3 regions of the Rhodopseudomonas sp. WA056 genome follow, and region 3 is predicted to be linked to each of the others. Evidence: predicted binding sites of a transcription regulator. Region 3 holds the regulator's gene; each other region holds the start of a gene.
What was found. The regulator PhoB, encoded in region 3, activates phosphate uptake and scavenging genes when phosphate is short. The targets are predictions, from matches to a motif close to TGTCATNNANCTGTCAT.
Positions count from the first base shown of each region.

Region 1: DU475_RS04870 (esterase-like activity of phytase family protein) is a predicted target of PhoB. The motif match lies at 2,337-2,353, and genes of this name have one in related genera.
Region 2: DU475_RS19775 (DUF2794 domain-containing protein) is a predicted target of PhoB. The motif match lies at 1,854-1,870, and genes of this name have one in related genera.

Region 1 is NZ_QPFS01000013.1:40,893-45,762, forward strand. It holds gene DU475_RS24040 (methyl-accepting chemotaxis protein) at 1-294, shown strand, start outside; gene DU475_RS04865 (hypothetical protein) at 378-716, shown strand; gene DU475_RS04870 (esterase-like activity of phytase family protein) at 912-2,270, opposite strand; gene mbfA (iron exporter MbfA) at 2,445-3,416, shown strand; gene DU475_RS04880 (methyl-accepting chemotaxis protein) at 3,549-4,870, shown strand, end outside.
Region 2 is NZ_QPFS01000125.1:2,116-6,985, reverse strand. It holds gene DU475_RS19785 (Bax inhibitor-1/YccA family protein) at 1-667, shown strand, start outside; gene DU475_RS19780 (GNAT family N-acetyltransferase) at 824-1,354, shown strand; gene DU475_RS19775 (DUF2794 domain-containing protein) at 1,475-1,843, opposite strand; gene DU475_RS19770 (DUF1223 domain-containing protein) at 2,264-3,019, opposite strand; gene acnA (aconitate hydratase AcnA) at 3,200-4,870, opposite strand, start outside.
Region 3 is NZ_QPFS01000173.1:2,323-7,192, forward strand. It holds gene DU475_RS22260 (aspartate aminotransferase family protein) at 1-55, opposite strand, end outside; gene DU475_RS22265 (GcrA family cell cycle regulator) at 533-1,042, shown strand; gene phoB (phosphate regulon transcriptional regulator PhoB) at 1,394-2,107, opposite strand; gene phoU (phosphate signaling complex protein PhoU) at 2,181-2,897, opposite strand; gene pstB (phosphate ABC transporter ATP-binding protein PstB) at 2,921-3,745, opposite strand; gene pstA (phosphate ABC transporter permease PstA) at 3,742-4,605, opposite strand; partial or broken gene pstC (phosphate ABC transporter permease subunit PstC) at 4,606-4,870, opposite strand, start outside.

The DNA of each region.
Region 1 (4,870 bases), on a different contig from region 3:
GAGTCGATCGGGGGCATTACCGCGACGATCGGCGAGATCAACAAGATCACCGTGGCGATTGCGACGGCGGTCGAGCAGCAGGGCGCTGCAACCCAGGAGATCGCGCGAAACATCCAGTCGGTGGCGGCCGGCTCCAGCGAGATCAGCGAACATATCGGCGGCGTCAGTTCAGCCGCTCAGGCGACCGGTGACGCGGCTTCAGACGTGCTGTCGCATGCCCGGGCGCTCGACAGCCAGTCGGGTGCGCTGCAATCGGCAGTCGACGACTTCCTGCGCAAGATCCGCGCCGCCTGATCGTGCGGCGGGCTTGAACCTTTTGGCCTCCAGCGCCGACAATTCTCTGCTGGGGGGGATGCGTGAAGGACGAGAGGCAGCGCATGCCCATGATGTTGCAAGGCACCGTCGCTTTCGAACCTGAATTCGTCGGCAATCTGGCGTGGCTGACGCGCGCGCTGATCGCCCGCGACATCGATCCGGACGGGGTCAGCATCGCCAAGGATCTGGCCGGCGCAGGCGCGATGCCGCGCGCAGCAAGCCTGCGCTACGTCTACACGGTCTCGACCGGCGATGGTGATTTCGTCGTGATCGAAACCTCTGATGCGCTGTTTCTCGAACAGTTTCTGGGCCGCCTCGAATCCGCCGACGACACCCCGCCGGCGCTGCCGCCGAAAGGCGTGTTCGCGCGGCTGACGCGCTGGATGTCGCCGCCGGCCTGAGGGCGACTGGCGCTGCTCCGAGTGCCGAAGCGGCGCCTCCCATCGCAAAAGTCATTCCGGGGCGCTCGCGTTAGCGAGCGAACCCGGAATCTGGAGATGTTGAAGTAACGCTTCGGATCATCACCGCGAGGTTCCGGGTTCACGCGCTGATGCGCGTGCCCCGGAACGACGCAGTGGTTATGTCGGCTGTGACGCTTACTTCGCCTTGAGGAAGTCGGCGACTTCGAGCAGGATAAACTCGTTGTCGTCGGCCTTGTTCGGTTCGCGGCTGGTCGAGAACGGCAGGTTGTTGTCGTTGCCGACGATGATGTGGCGGTCGTCGACCTTGTCGACGTTCTCGATCGTGAAGAACGGGAACGCCAGTACGCCGTCGGTCAGCGGCTTCTTCGCCTTCTTGTCCGGATCGCGGATCTTCATCAGGTCGATGAAGCCGATCTTCTTCACCGGCTTGCCGGCGTTCGCCTCGGTCAGCTCGATCTTGTAGACCCGCTTGAACTTGGCGAGATCGGCGAAGCAGTCGGTGCCCGGCTTGCCTTCGGGGCAGGCCTTGTCCTTGGTGCCTTCGCCGTTATCACGCTCGATGACGAGGCCGTGGCTGTCGTCGATCATGTTGAAGTCGCCGATCGCGTTGCCGTTCTGCTCGAACACGTAGCTCCAGGAGCGGCCGGTGAACTTCTTCTGCGCGACGTCGAATTCGAGGATCCGCGCGGCTTCCTTGCCGTCGACCTTCTCCCAGTCCTTCTTGTCGGCGTCCCACAGCGGGCCTTCGAGCAGGCCGTACAGGTACTTGCCGTCCTTGGAGGCGGCGAAGCCTTCATAGCCCTTGGAGCGCTTCAGGTTGACGGCGGCGTTGTAGCTGGCGCCGGGCGCGCCGGGCGACTGCACCGACCAATGATCCGGCGACTTCACCGGCTTGCCGTCCGCGGTGGTCTCGTACACGCCGAGCACCTTGCCGGCCATGTCGGCCTCGATCAAATGCGGGCCGAATTCCTCGCCGATCCAGATGCGGTCGCCGATGATCTGAAAGCCCTCGGGGTCGAAGTCGGCACCGGTCAGGTAGCGCTTGTCGGTGTTCTCGTGAACGATCCGGAACGGCACCTTCTTGTCGGGATCGTGCAGGAACACGGTGGCGACGCGGTCGACCTTGCCGCCGGCCCAGTCGATCTTGAGATGGCTGAGAAACAGCATGGTGTCGGCCGAATTGTAGCGCGAGCCGAAGCCGTTGTCGGTCAGCACCCAGAAGCTGCCGTCATCCATCTTCTTGATGCCGGAGTGGCCCTGCAGCGGTTGGCCCTTGAACGGCAGCGACACGCCGGTCGGTCGGCCGTTGGACTTGCCCTCGATGCTGCCGAGCGCTTCGATGCGCTTGCCGGTGGTGTACTTGCCCGACGTCTTCAGATCGTCCGGGGCGTCCTGCGGCGCGTCGATGAACGACGCCGCCGGCAGCATCGCGTGACCGGCGAGGGTCGCGGGGAATTCGCCTTCGGATTGCGCCAGCGCGGCGGACGTCGCCAGCGCAAAGACCGCGACCGAACCGAGCAGTAGTTTTCGCATGAAACAGCCTCCTGTGATGGAAAGCGGTCTTGTGGCCGCGCGAGGTCACAGTGGCCTGACGGATCGATGAAGCAGCGATGACTGTCGGGGATTTGCGAGCGGGTCGACGCCGCGGCTTTGACAGTCGAGGGGCGTGAGCCTATTTAGAAGCGTTCTAAATTGAAAAGCAGTGCGATGAAGGCGTTTTCCGAGCTGACCGAACGCGAAATCCTGGCGGTGGCGATTGCCAGCGAGGAGGAGGACAGCCGGATCTATCTCGCCTTCGCCGAGGATCTGGCCGAGCGTTATCCGGATTCGGCGCGGGTGTTCACCGAGATGGCCCAGCAGGAAAAGGGCCACCGCCACATGCTGCTGCGGATGTACGAGGAGCGGTTCGGTCCCAACCTGCCGCCGATCCGCCGCCAGGACGTCAAGGGCTTCATCCGCCGCCGCCCGATCTGGCTGACTCGCAACCTGCCGCTCGATCGCATCCGCAAAGAGGCCGAGACGATGGAGTTCGAGGCGCAGCGCTTCTACGAGCGCGCCGCCGAACGCGCCACCGACGTCCACATCCGCAAGCTGCTCACCGATCTCGCCGAGTTCGAAAAGCGCCACGAGCAGCGCGCGGTGCAGCTCACCGACAAGATTCTCACCCCCGATGCCCGCAGCGCCGAGGACCACGCGGCGCGGCGGATGTTCGTGCTGCAATATGTTCAGCCCGGTCTGGCCGGCCTGATGGACGGCTCGGTGTCGACGCTGGCGCCGCTGTTCGCCGCCGCCTTCGCCACCCACCAGAACTGGCCGACCTTCCTGGTCGGTCTTGCCGCCTCGATCGGCGCCGGGATCTCGATGGGGTTCGCCGAAGCGCTGTCCGACGACGGCTCGATGACCGGTCGCGGCTCGCCCTGGCTGCGCGGCAGCATCTGCGGATTGATGACCACGCTCGGCGGCCTCGGCCACACGCTGCCGTATCTCGTCCCCGATAGCTGGGCCAACGCGTTCTGGATCGCGACCGGCATCGCCGCGCTGGTGGTGTTCGTCGAATTGTGGGTGATCGCCTACGTCCGCGCCCGCTACATGGACACGCCGTTCCTGCACGCGGTGTTCCAGATCGTGCTGGGCGGCGTCATCGTGCTCGGCGTCGGCATCCTGATCGGCGGCGCGTAGTCGAGCTGCTACCTGCGGTCTTGGACCTAAGTCGTGGTCTGAACCCCGGCTTTCCTCGTAGCCGCACGAGGCGTTTGCTTAAGCAATTCCAAACAGCCGGCGATCAGTCTGAGGCTCTCCCAGGAGTTCCTCATGTCGTTCTCGTTCAAGTCCATCCGCAAAATTCAGGTCAAGATCGCATTGGTCGCCGGCCTCTGCCTGACCGGCGCCAGCCTGATCCTGATCGGCTACAGCGTGCTGTCGGCGCAAAGCACCCATCGCTACGTTGCCGCCGAAGTGATGAAGCTGGTCGATCAGCAGACCAAGGAAAGCCTGCTCAATCGTGCCAATTCCGAAGCCGCGGTGATCAAGGCCGAACTCGACCTCGGACTCGATTCCGCGCGGAACATGGCGCACGCGTTCGAAGTGCTGGCCGATCCCAACAACGCCGGCACCACCGACGGCAACCGCCGGCTTCAGCTCAACGCGGTGCTCAAGAACACGCTGGAGCAGAACCCGGGCTTCAACGGCACTTACTCGGCCTGGGAGCCGAACGCTCTCGACGGCAACGACGTCGCGTTCAAGGGCCGCCAGACCATGGGGTCGGACAACACCGGCCGCTTCCTTCCCTACTGGACCCGCAGCGCCAGCGGCTCGATCGCGCTGCAGCCGCTGGTCGAATACGACAGCCAGGAACGGCATCCGAACGGTCTGGTGAAGGGCGCCTGGTTCATCAATCCGAAGGCGACCGGCAAGGAGAACATCCTCGGGCCGCTGCCCTACATCGTGCAAGGCAAGGCGGTGTTCCTGGCCACCATGTCGGTGCCGATCAAGATCGACGGCAAGTTCGTCGGCGTTGCCGGCGCCGACTACAATCTCGACTTCGTGCAGAAGCTCGCCGCCCAGGCCAACCGCTCGCTGTTCGGCGGCAAGGGCAAGGTCGCGATCCTCAATGACACCGGCCTGATCGTCGCCAACAGCGCCAATCCGGAATCGATCGGCAAGGCGGCGTCGAACGCCGATCCGCGCTGGTCGGAGAGCCAGGCGATCGTCAAGGACGGCAAGGGAGTGGTGCTCGACGATCCGAAGTGGGAGAACGTCGAGATCTACTCGCCGATCTCCGTGGGGCGCACCGGGACGCCGTGGTCGGTGCTGATCTCGGTGCCGCGCAGCGTGGTGCTGGCCTCGGCCCATGAACTCGACACCGCGCTGAACGACCGCGCCAACTCGGCGATGTTCTGGCAGCTCGGCACTGGCATCCTGGTGGTGGTGCTCGCCATCACGGTGATCGCTTTCGCGGCCCGCAGCATCGCCCGGCCGATCGGCGACTGCGCCACTTTCGCCGACGGCATCGCCAAGGGCGAGCTCGACCAGAAGCTGGCGATCGAACAGGCCGACGAGGTCGGCGTGCTCGCATCCTCGCTGCGCACCATGCAGGGCGAGCTCAAGCGCAGTATCGCGCAGCGTGCGGAGGA
Region 2 (4,870 bases), on a different contig from region 3:
CCTGGCCATCACCGGTCTGGCCGCGCTCGGCGTCTATATGGGCGCGGTGACCACGGACGCCGGCGCAGCCGCCGCCCGTGTCGGCAACACCATGCTGACCTCGTTCGGCGTGGCGATGTTCGTCAGCCCGCTGAAGTGGGTGTTCATCCTCGCCCCGCTTGCGATGGTGTTCGTCATTTCTTTCGGCATCAACCGGCTCAAGCCGGCGACCGCACAGCTTCTGTTCTGGGCGTTCTCGGCGCTGATGGGCATCTCGCTGTCGTCGATCTTCCTGGTCTACACCCACACCTCGATCGTCCGGGTGTTCTTCATCACCGCGGCGGCGTTCGGTGCGCTGAGCCTCTACGGCTACACCACCAAGCGTGACATGACCGGGATGGGCTCGTTCCTGATCATGGGCCTGATCGGCGTCGTGATCGCCAGCCTGGTGAACCTGTTCGTCGCCTCGTCGATGCTGCAGTTCATCGTGTCGGTGGTCGGCGTGCTGGTGTTCGCCGGCCTGACCGCCTGGGACACCCAGCGGCTGAAGAACGACTACATCTACGGCGCGGGCTCGATGGGCGGAGAAGTTGCCGAGCGGGCCGCCATCACCGGCGCGCTGTCACTGTACCTGAACTTCATCAACCTGTTCACGCTGCTGTTGCAGTTGCTCGGACAGAAGGAATAACGGTCTCCGACGGAGACCCCGACGGATCGAAGCCCCGGCCCTGCGCCGGGGCTTTTGTTTTGGACGATAAGCATTGCGCGAGAGACGGTGGCCACGCGCCCGCACGGAGCGTATGACGGCGCCGCCTCACCCTGTCGCGACCGCCCGAGACAGCCGATGTCCAATGTCCTGATCCGCCCGGCGACGTCCGCCGACCTGCCCGCCGTCACTGCGATCTACGAGCAGGCCGTCCGGTTCGGCACCGCGACCTTCGAACTGACGCCGCCCGACCTCGCCGAGATGACCCGGCGGTTCGAAGCCCTGACCGGCGCCGGCTTTCCCTATCTGGTTGCGGCAGCCGATGGCGCGATCGCCGGCTACGCCTATGCGGGGCCGTACCGGCCGCGGCCGGCGTATCGCTTCACGGTGGAGAATTCGATCTACCTTGAGCCGGCGGCGCACCGCCGCGGCATCGGCAGCGCGCTGCTGGACGATCTGGTCGCGATCTGTGCCAGCCGCGGCTTCCGCCAGATGATCGCGGTGATCGGAGATTCCGCCAACGCGGCCTCGATCGCGCTACACCGCAGGGCCGGGTTCGTGCCGATCGGCACCCACACCGACGTCGGCTTCAAGTTCGGTCGCTGGCTGGATTCGGTACTGATGCAGCGGACGCTGGGGGACGGCGGCAGGACGGTGCCGGAAGCCTGATCCAAAGGAGTCATTCCGGGGCGCTCACGAAAGTGAGCGAACCCGGAATCCAGAGGTTGTCAGCAACGATCGAGATTCCGGGTTCGCCGCTACGCTCCGCCCCGGAATGACGGAGGGAGGTCACACCAGCGCCAGCTTGCGATCGATCACCAGCAGCACGCGATCGAGTTCGTGGCCGCGGCGCAGGATCTGGCCGGAGGCGCCGATCACGCAATAGGCCCCCTGCTTGCGTGCCAGCCGCGGATCCTTGACGATGCGGTAGATCGGAACTTCCGACGCGCGCCGAAAGATCGAGAACACCGCATGATCTTTCAGGAAGTCGATGGCGTAATCGCGCCACTCGCCCGCAGCCACCATCCGGCCGTAGAGATTGAGGATGCGATTGAGCTCCAGGCGGTTGAAGGTCACCCGTCCCTGCAGCGGAGCTGCGCCTGAGCGCTCCGCTGCGCGGCTCTCGCTGGGATCAGCCTCCCCGGAAATCAGATCCATCGGCGCCTCCTGTCACGACGCTGACATGATTGCGCCGGCCGCGCACGGCCGCAAGGGGATCGAAAGCAGCACGCTCGCAAACCAGCCGATCGCCGAACCGATCTCACGGCTTCGTTAGCCGAATTCTTATTGCCGCCCGATTTTCGCCAACCGCGCGCCAAGCCCGGTTGCGATAACACCATCACTGCGTTGGCCCGGTCCCCTCGGTTTCGGATTCCTCAGCCCCCAGCCCCCCGAAGCAGTTGGGATCGGGCCTGTACGCAGAACCTCAATCCCCCTCCTGGGCCGACGCAAGTTGGTCCTTTTTTGTTTGTGCCGCCGCCTCGATTGGGGTCCGCGTCGCACGGCCATCGTGGCGGGTTCTCGCCGCCCGGCGCTGGAACTTCGCCCGCCACCGAACTTGATCGAGTTGGGGAGGGGTCAGTTCAGGGAGGTGAACGCGGCGCCGAGCATCGCGCCCGGCTTCTCCCGCGTACCGTTCTGGATGTATACGGCAGCCGCGTCGACGCCGTCGCCGACGACGTTCTCGAGCGGCACCGCCCAATGCTCCGCCGCGCCGCTCCAGTCGCCGACCTTCAGCAGATTGCGCACCACGTTGTGGTAGGTGATTTGCCGGCCGCGGTTCTCGCCGCGCCCGATCTCGATCGGGACCGCTTTCGACACCGCACAAATCCAGACCTCACCGCTTTTGGCGGTCTCACCTCGAGGCGCGGCCGCAACCGAGACCTTGATCTCGTTGCCCTCGACCGCAAGCGACACCGGCACCGCCATCACGCCCGCCACCCTGTCGGTGGTCCTGATCGCCGCGTCGATGCCGGCGCGATTGCTGCCGACCAGATGCGCCGAACCGTTGACGACGACCTGCGGGGTGAACACGTCGCGATCGCCCCGCACTTGCGAGTAAGCACGTTGGCGGGCGCTGAAGCGAGGGTCTGCCAGGGTATCCTTCCAGCCGAGATAGTCCCAATAGTCGATCGGCAGGCTGAGGGCGATCACCGACGGATCGCGGGCGAGTTCGCCGATGATCTTGTCGGCGGGCGGACAGGACGAGCAGCCTTGCGAAGTAAACAGTTCGACCACGGCGCGCGGCTCGGCGGCAGCAAGGTTAGCCGTCGCGATCGTCACGCACAAGCCGAGTGCGCCGGACCACCGCGAAAATCCACCAACACCATCCATCGTCGTTTGCCGAACCGCCTTTGCCGAGTGCTTCGGGACGGCAGCACGCCGCCGTCCATCGAGGAGCCTTAAAACGAAAAGGCGGCCCTTTGCATAGGCCGCCTTCCGTTCACCTACCACTCACTTCGCAGTGAGGCTTCTGCGCCTATTGGCTGAGATCGCGCCGGCCGCGATCCTGGCTCAGGCCGCGAGCTTGCGCAGCACGTAGTGCAGAATACCGCCGTTGCGATAGTAATCGAGCTCGTCGAGCGTATCGATGCGGCACAGCAGCGGCACGCGCTTGCGCTTGCCTTCGGCCGAGGTGATCTCGGCTTCGAGCATCTGCCGCGGCTTGAGGTCGCCCTCGAGCCCCCTGATCGTGACCTTCTCGTTGCCCTTGAGGCCGAGCGAGGCCCAGGAGGTACCCTCTTCGAAGGTCAGCGGCAGCACGCCCATACCAACGAGGTTGGAGCGGTGGATGCGCTCGAAGCTCTGGCAGATCACGGCACGGACGCCGAGCAGCCGGGTGCCCTTCGCGGCCCAGTCGCGCGACGAACCGTTGCCGTATTCGGCGCCGGCGAACACCACCAGCGGCACCTTCTCTTCCTGGTACTTCATGGCGGCGTCGTAGATCGACATCTGTTCGCCGTCCGGCCAGTGCTTGGTCAGGCCGCCTTCCGGAATGTTGCCGTCGGCGCCCTTCAGCATGTGGTTTTTGATGCGGATGTTGGCGAAGGTGCCGCGCATCATCACTTCATGGTTGCCGCGGCGGGTACCGTACTGATTGAAGTCGGCCGGACGCACCTGATGCTCGGTCAGGTACTTGCCGGCAGGCGAGGTCAGCTTGATCGAACCGGCCGGCGAGATGTGGTCGGTGGTGATCTTGTCGCCGAACAGCGCAAGGATGCGGGCGTCGACCATATCGGTGATCGGCTCGGGCTGCTTGGTCATGCCCTCGAAATACGGCGGGTTCTGCACGTAGGTCGAGCCCATGTTCCACTTGTAGGTCTCGCTCTCGACCGTCTTGATCTTGCGCCAGTTGGTATCGCCCTTGAACACGTCGGCGTAGCGCGCCTTGAACACCTTGGAGGTGACGTACTTCTTGACGAAGGCGTTGATCTCCTTGGTGGTCGGCCAGATGTCCTTCAAGTACACCGGCTTGCCGTCGCGACCGGTGCCGATCGGATCGACCGCGAGGTTCTTGGTGACCGAACCGGCCAGCGCGTAGGCCACCACCAGCGGCGGCGAAGCGAGGTAGTTCGCCTGCACGTCGGGCGAGACGCGGCCTTCGAAGTTGCGGTTGCCCGACAGCACGGCCGCAGCGACGATGCCGTTGTCGTTGATCGACTTCGAGATCTCCTCCGGCAGCGGGCCGGAATTGCCGATGCAGGTGGTGCAGCCGAAGCCGACGAGGTTGAAGCCGACCTTGTCGAGATCCTTCTGCAGACCGGAATTGGCGAGATACTCGGCGACGACCTGCGAGCCGGGTGCCAGCGAGGTCTTGACCCACGGCGCGGCCTTGAGGCCCTTGGCGGCGGCGTTGCGCGCCAGCAGGCCGGCACCGATCAGCACGCTCGGATTCGAGGTGTTGGTGCAGGACGTGATCGCCGCGATCACGACATCGCCGTGGCCGAGGTCGAAATTACGGCCTTCGACCTTGTAGCGGGCGCCGTCCAGCGCCTTCTTGTATTCGGCGTCCATCGCCGTGGTGAAGCCTTCCGCCACCGCCGGCAGCGCGACGCGGCCCTCGGGACGCTTCGGTCCGGCCAGCGACGGCACCACGTCAGCGAGGTCGAGCGTCAGCGTCACGGTGAACACCGGGTCCGGCGACTTGGCGGTGCGGAACAGGCCCTGCGCCTTGGCGTATTTCTC
Region 3 (4,870 bases):
CATCCGCTCTGGCGAAAACCGGGAGGAGATGGGACGTTGCAGCGCTCTGAGACATGGCCGATCCGATCGGAAAAAACGGGCCGCCGGCCGGACGCGTCACGCGCATGACACGAACGCAGTCTGGGACAACGTACCCCGGAAACGAAACGTGCCGCCTTTCCAGGCGGCACGTGGGATTATTCTAGAAGCGTCGAACTCACTGTCAACACGGAGCTTCGACGAAGTGCTGCCGGAAAGCATCAGCGCTGCTGTTTGTTGTGGCTTCGCGGACTCACTCACAGGAGAAGGTGTGGACGCACCGGGTCGGACTCTTGCGCCCGAGTCACGGCATATTGTAGCCTTTTGCCTGTCGGGTACGACATCTCGTGCGCGGTTTGTAATCCATTTCGTGTTCTCGAACGAGGCGTAACGCCGGGGCGGCAGGGGTCGTCCGGCGAGCGCTAAGGGATTCTGACAGCAGAGATTTTGACGACCTCACAGCCGCGGTTCCGCGCCCCAGTCTCGGCGCCCGCTGGCAGGAAGGGATAGAACTATGACGGCATTGACCTGGACCGACGAGCGCGTCGAGCAGTTGAAGAAATTGTGGGAGGGCGGGCTGTCGGCGAGTCAAATTGCCGCTGAGCTGGGTAACGTCACCCGCAATGCCGTGATCGGCAAGGTCCACCGCCTCGGCCTGTCGGGCCGGGCCAAGAGCCCGACCTCGGCGGCGCCGCGGCAGCGCAAGGCCCGCCCTGTGCAGCAGATGATGAGGGTCACGCGCCCGGTCGCGCGCGGCAACACCGCTTTGGCGCACGCCTTCGAGGTCGAGGCCGAGCCCGATCCGATCGCGTTCGACAACGTGGTACCAATGAACCAGCGGCTGTCGCTGCTGGAACTCAACGAAGCCACCTGCCACTGGCCGGTCGGCGATCCGTCGAGCCCCGAATTCTTCTTCTGCGGCGGCAAGTCACTGCCGGGTCTGCCGTACTGCGCGCATCACTCGCGCATCGCCTATCAGCCGGTCGGCGACCGCCGCCGCCAAGCGCCGAAGACCACCCGCTAGACTGACGCCGCCGGCCCAACGCCGCGGCGAACCGCGCTCGCGCAGCGCAGGGCCGCGACACCCTGCCAAACTGTGATCGCTCGCAAAAGCGGGCGCCCCAGTATGCCAGAGCGTCCGTTACTTCCCACCCAACTCACTGCAAGACTGGATCCTCCGCTTTCGCGGAGGGTGATGCTGCGATGTTGGGCTGAGGCCGCGGCTGAACGATCGCAAAAGCGGTCGGGTCGGCAAGGGCGCGTAGCGTCGTGCCCACGGGTCACAAGATCACGTTCGCGGTCAGCGCTGTTTGAAACGAGGGATTTGGTGGGCAAGCTTCGCCTTACCCACCCTCCGTCGCAAACCTGCTAACAACTACGATGGGCTGCCTTCCACCTTGGCGAAGCGGTCGTCGAGGGCGTAGCCGGCGCCGCGGACGGTGCGGATCGGATCCTGTTCGCGGCCGATATTCAGCAGCTTGCGCAGGCGCCCGATGTGGACGTCGACAGTGCGCTCGTCGATGTAGATGTCGCGGCCCCACACGCCGTCGAGCAGTTGCTCGCGGCTGAATACCCGGCCGGGATGTTCGAGGAAGAACTCGAGCAGCCGATATTCGGTCGGTCCGAGATCGATCGGCCGGCCGGAACGCGCCACCCGGCGCTTGTCGCGGTCGAGTTCGAGATCGCCGTAGGCCAGCACGGTGGCGAGCCGCTCCGGCGCCGCCCGGCGCAGCAAACCCTTCACCCGCGCCAACAGTTCCGGCACCGAGAACGGCTTGACGATGTAGTCGTCGGCACCGGTCGCGAGCCCGCGGACGCGTTCGCTTTCTTCGCCGCGCGCCGTCAGCATGATGATCGGCAGTTGCTTGGTTTCCGGGCGGGCCCGCAGCCGGCGACACAGCTCGATGCCGGACAGGCCCGGCAGCATCCAGTCCAGCACCACCAGATCGGGAATTCGCTCTTTCATCCGAGTGTCGGCGTCGTCGCCCCGCGCCACCGCCTCGACCTCGTAACCTTCGGATTCCAGATTGTATCGCAGCAGCGTCGTCAGCGCTTCCTCGTCTTCGACCACCAGAATGCGCGCAGCCATCGTCGTCCTCGTCTTAGTCCTCGTCCCGGTTCGTGCACCGCCGGCGGCCCGGGAGCCGGCGGCGGGATCGACGTCAGTTGCCCGGCGTCGCGTTCGCGAAGGTCGTCGTGTCGCCCTTGGGGCGCTTGTCCATGATCTGCTGCCCCTCGATCATGTAGAATACCGTCTCAGCAATGTTGGTGGCGTGATCGCCGATCCGCTCGATGTTCTTGGCGCAGAACATCAGATGGATGCAGAACGAGATGTTGCGCGGATCTTCCATCATGTAGGTGAGCAGCTCGCGGAACAGCGAGGTGCAGATCGCGTCGACTTCCTCGTCACCGTTCCACACCACCATCGCGGCCGGCAGATCGTGGGCCGTGTAGGCGTCGAGCACCGCCTTGACCTGCGACTGCACCAGATCGGTCATGTGCTCCAGTCCGCGGATCAGCTTCAGCGGATGAAAGTCGCTGTCGATGGCATTGACGCGCTTGGCGATGTTCTTCGACAGATCGCCGATCCGCTCCAGATCGGTCGCGACCCGCATCGCCCCGACGATCTCGCGCAGGTCGATCGCCATCGGCTGCCGCCGGGCGATCGTGAGCACCGCGCGCTCTTCGATGCTGCGCTGCATCTGGTCGATCTCGGCATCGGCCGCAACCACGCGCGAGGCCAGCGCGACGTCGCGCCTAATCAACGCGTCGACCGAGTCGACGATCTGGCGTTCGGCGAGGCCGCCCATTTCGGCGACCAACCGCGTCAACTCCTGCAAATCGCCGTCGAACGCCTTGGTGGTGTGCTCGAATCCCATGTCCGTTCTCCTCGCCCGCGGCGTCAGCCGAACCGGCCGGTGATGTAATCCTGGGTGCGCCGATCGTTCGGCGAGGTGAAGATCTTGTTGGTCGGCCCGAACTCGATCAGTTCCCCGAGATACATGAAGGCGGTCGATTCCGACACGCGGGCCGCCTGCTGCATGTTGTGAGTGACGATCGCGATCGTGTACTGCTCCTTGAGCTCGTCGATCAGTTCCTCGATCTTGGCGGTCGAGATCGGGTCGAGCGCCGAGCACGGCTCGTCGAACAGGATCACTTCGGGCCGCACCGCGATGGTCCGGGCGATGCACAGCCGCTGCTGCTGACCGCCCGACAGGCTGAGGCCGGAGGCGCTGAGCTTGTCCTTGACCTCGTTCCACAGCGCGGCGCCGCGCAGCGCCTTCTCGACCCGGCCGTCCATCTCCGACTTGGAGATCTTCTCGTACAGACGGACGCCGAACGCGATGTTGTCGTAGATCGTCATCGGGAACGGCGTCGGCTTCTGGAACACCATGCCGACCCGGGCGCGCAGCAGATTGAGATCGAGCTTGGGGTCGAGGATGTTGGTGTTGTCGAGCAGCACCTGGCCGTCGGCCCGCTGGCCCGGATACAGATCGTACATCCGGTTGAAGATCCGCAGCAACGTCGACTTGCCGCAACCCGACGGGCCGATGAAGGCGGTGACCCGGTTGGCGGCGAGCGCGAGATTGATGTGCTTCAGCGCGTGGTTCTGGCCGTAGTAGAAATTCAGATCCCGCACGGTCATCTTGGGCGGACCGTCCGGCTGGGCGCCGATCGGCGGCATCGCCGCTGAGGGAACATTGGTCGCGATCGAGATCTCGGTCATTTCGGGGTCCTCTCCGCGCCGATGATACGCGCGCCGATGTTGAGGGCGAGAACGGTCAGGGTGATCAGCAGCGCGCCGGTCCAGGCGAGCTGCTTCCAGTAGTCGTAGGGGCTCTGCACGAAGTTGTTGATGGTCACCGGCAGGTTGGCCATCGTGCGGCTGAGGTCCAGGCTGAAGAACTGGTTGCTGAGCGCGGTGAACAGCAGCGGCGCGGTTTCACCGGCGACGCGCGCGGTGGCGAGCAGAATGCCGGTGATCAGACCGGCGCGCGCGGCCCGATAGGCGATCCGGCGGATCACCAGCGAGCGCGGCAGCCCGAGCGCGGACGCCGCTTCGCGAAGCGAACTCGGAACCAGCAGCAGCATGTCCTCGGTGGTACGCACCACCACCGGAATCACGATCACCGCGAGCGCCAGCGCACCGGCGAGCGCGGAGAATCGCCCCATCGTCACCACCACCGCGCCGTAGATGAACAAGCCGATGATGATCGACGGCGCGCTGAGCAGGATGTCGTTGATGAAACGGATCACCGAGGTCAGCTTGTCGTACTTGCCGTATTCGGCCAGGTAGGTGCCGGCGAACAGGCCGAGCGGCGCACCGATGCCCACGCCGAGCACCGTCATGATCACGGAGCCGACGATGGCGTTGAGCAGGCCGCCGTCGGTCGACCCGGGAGGCGGCGTGCTCTTGGTGAACACGCCGAGATCGAGACCGGCGAGGCCATTCCAGAACAGCGTGAACAGGATCAGCGCCAGCCAGGTGACGCCGAACACGGCGGCGATGGAGCACAGCACCTTGACGACCACGTCGCTGCGATGCCGGCGGACATAGATCGGATTGTTGTGCGCGTTGAGGGACATTTACTTTCCCGCCTTCATTTCGAGACGCATCAGCAACAGCCGCGCCGCAGCCAGCACCATGAAAGTGAGGATGAACAGCAGCAGGCCGAGCAGGATCAGGCCGGACTGATGCAAACCGTCGCTTTCGGCGAATTCCGAGGCGATCGCCGCCGAGATCGTGGTGCCGGGCGAGAAGATCGATCCGGTGATCCTGAACGAGTTTCCGATAATGAAGGTGACCGCCATGGTCTCGCCGAGCGCGCGGCCGAGCGCCAGCATGATGCCG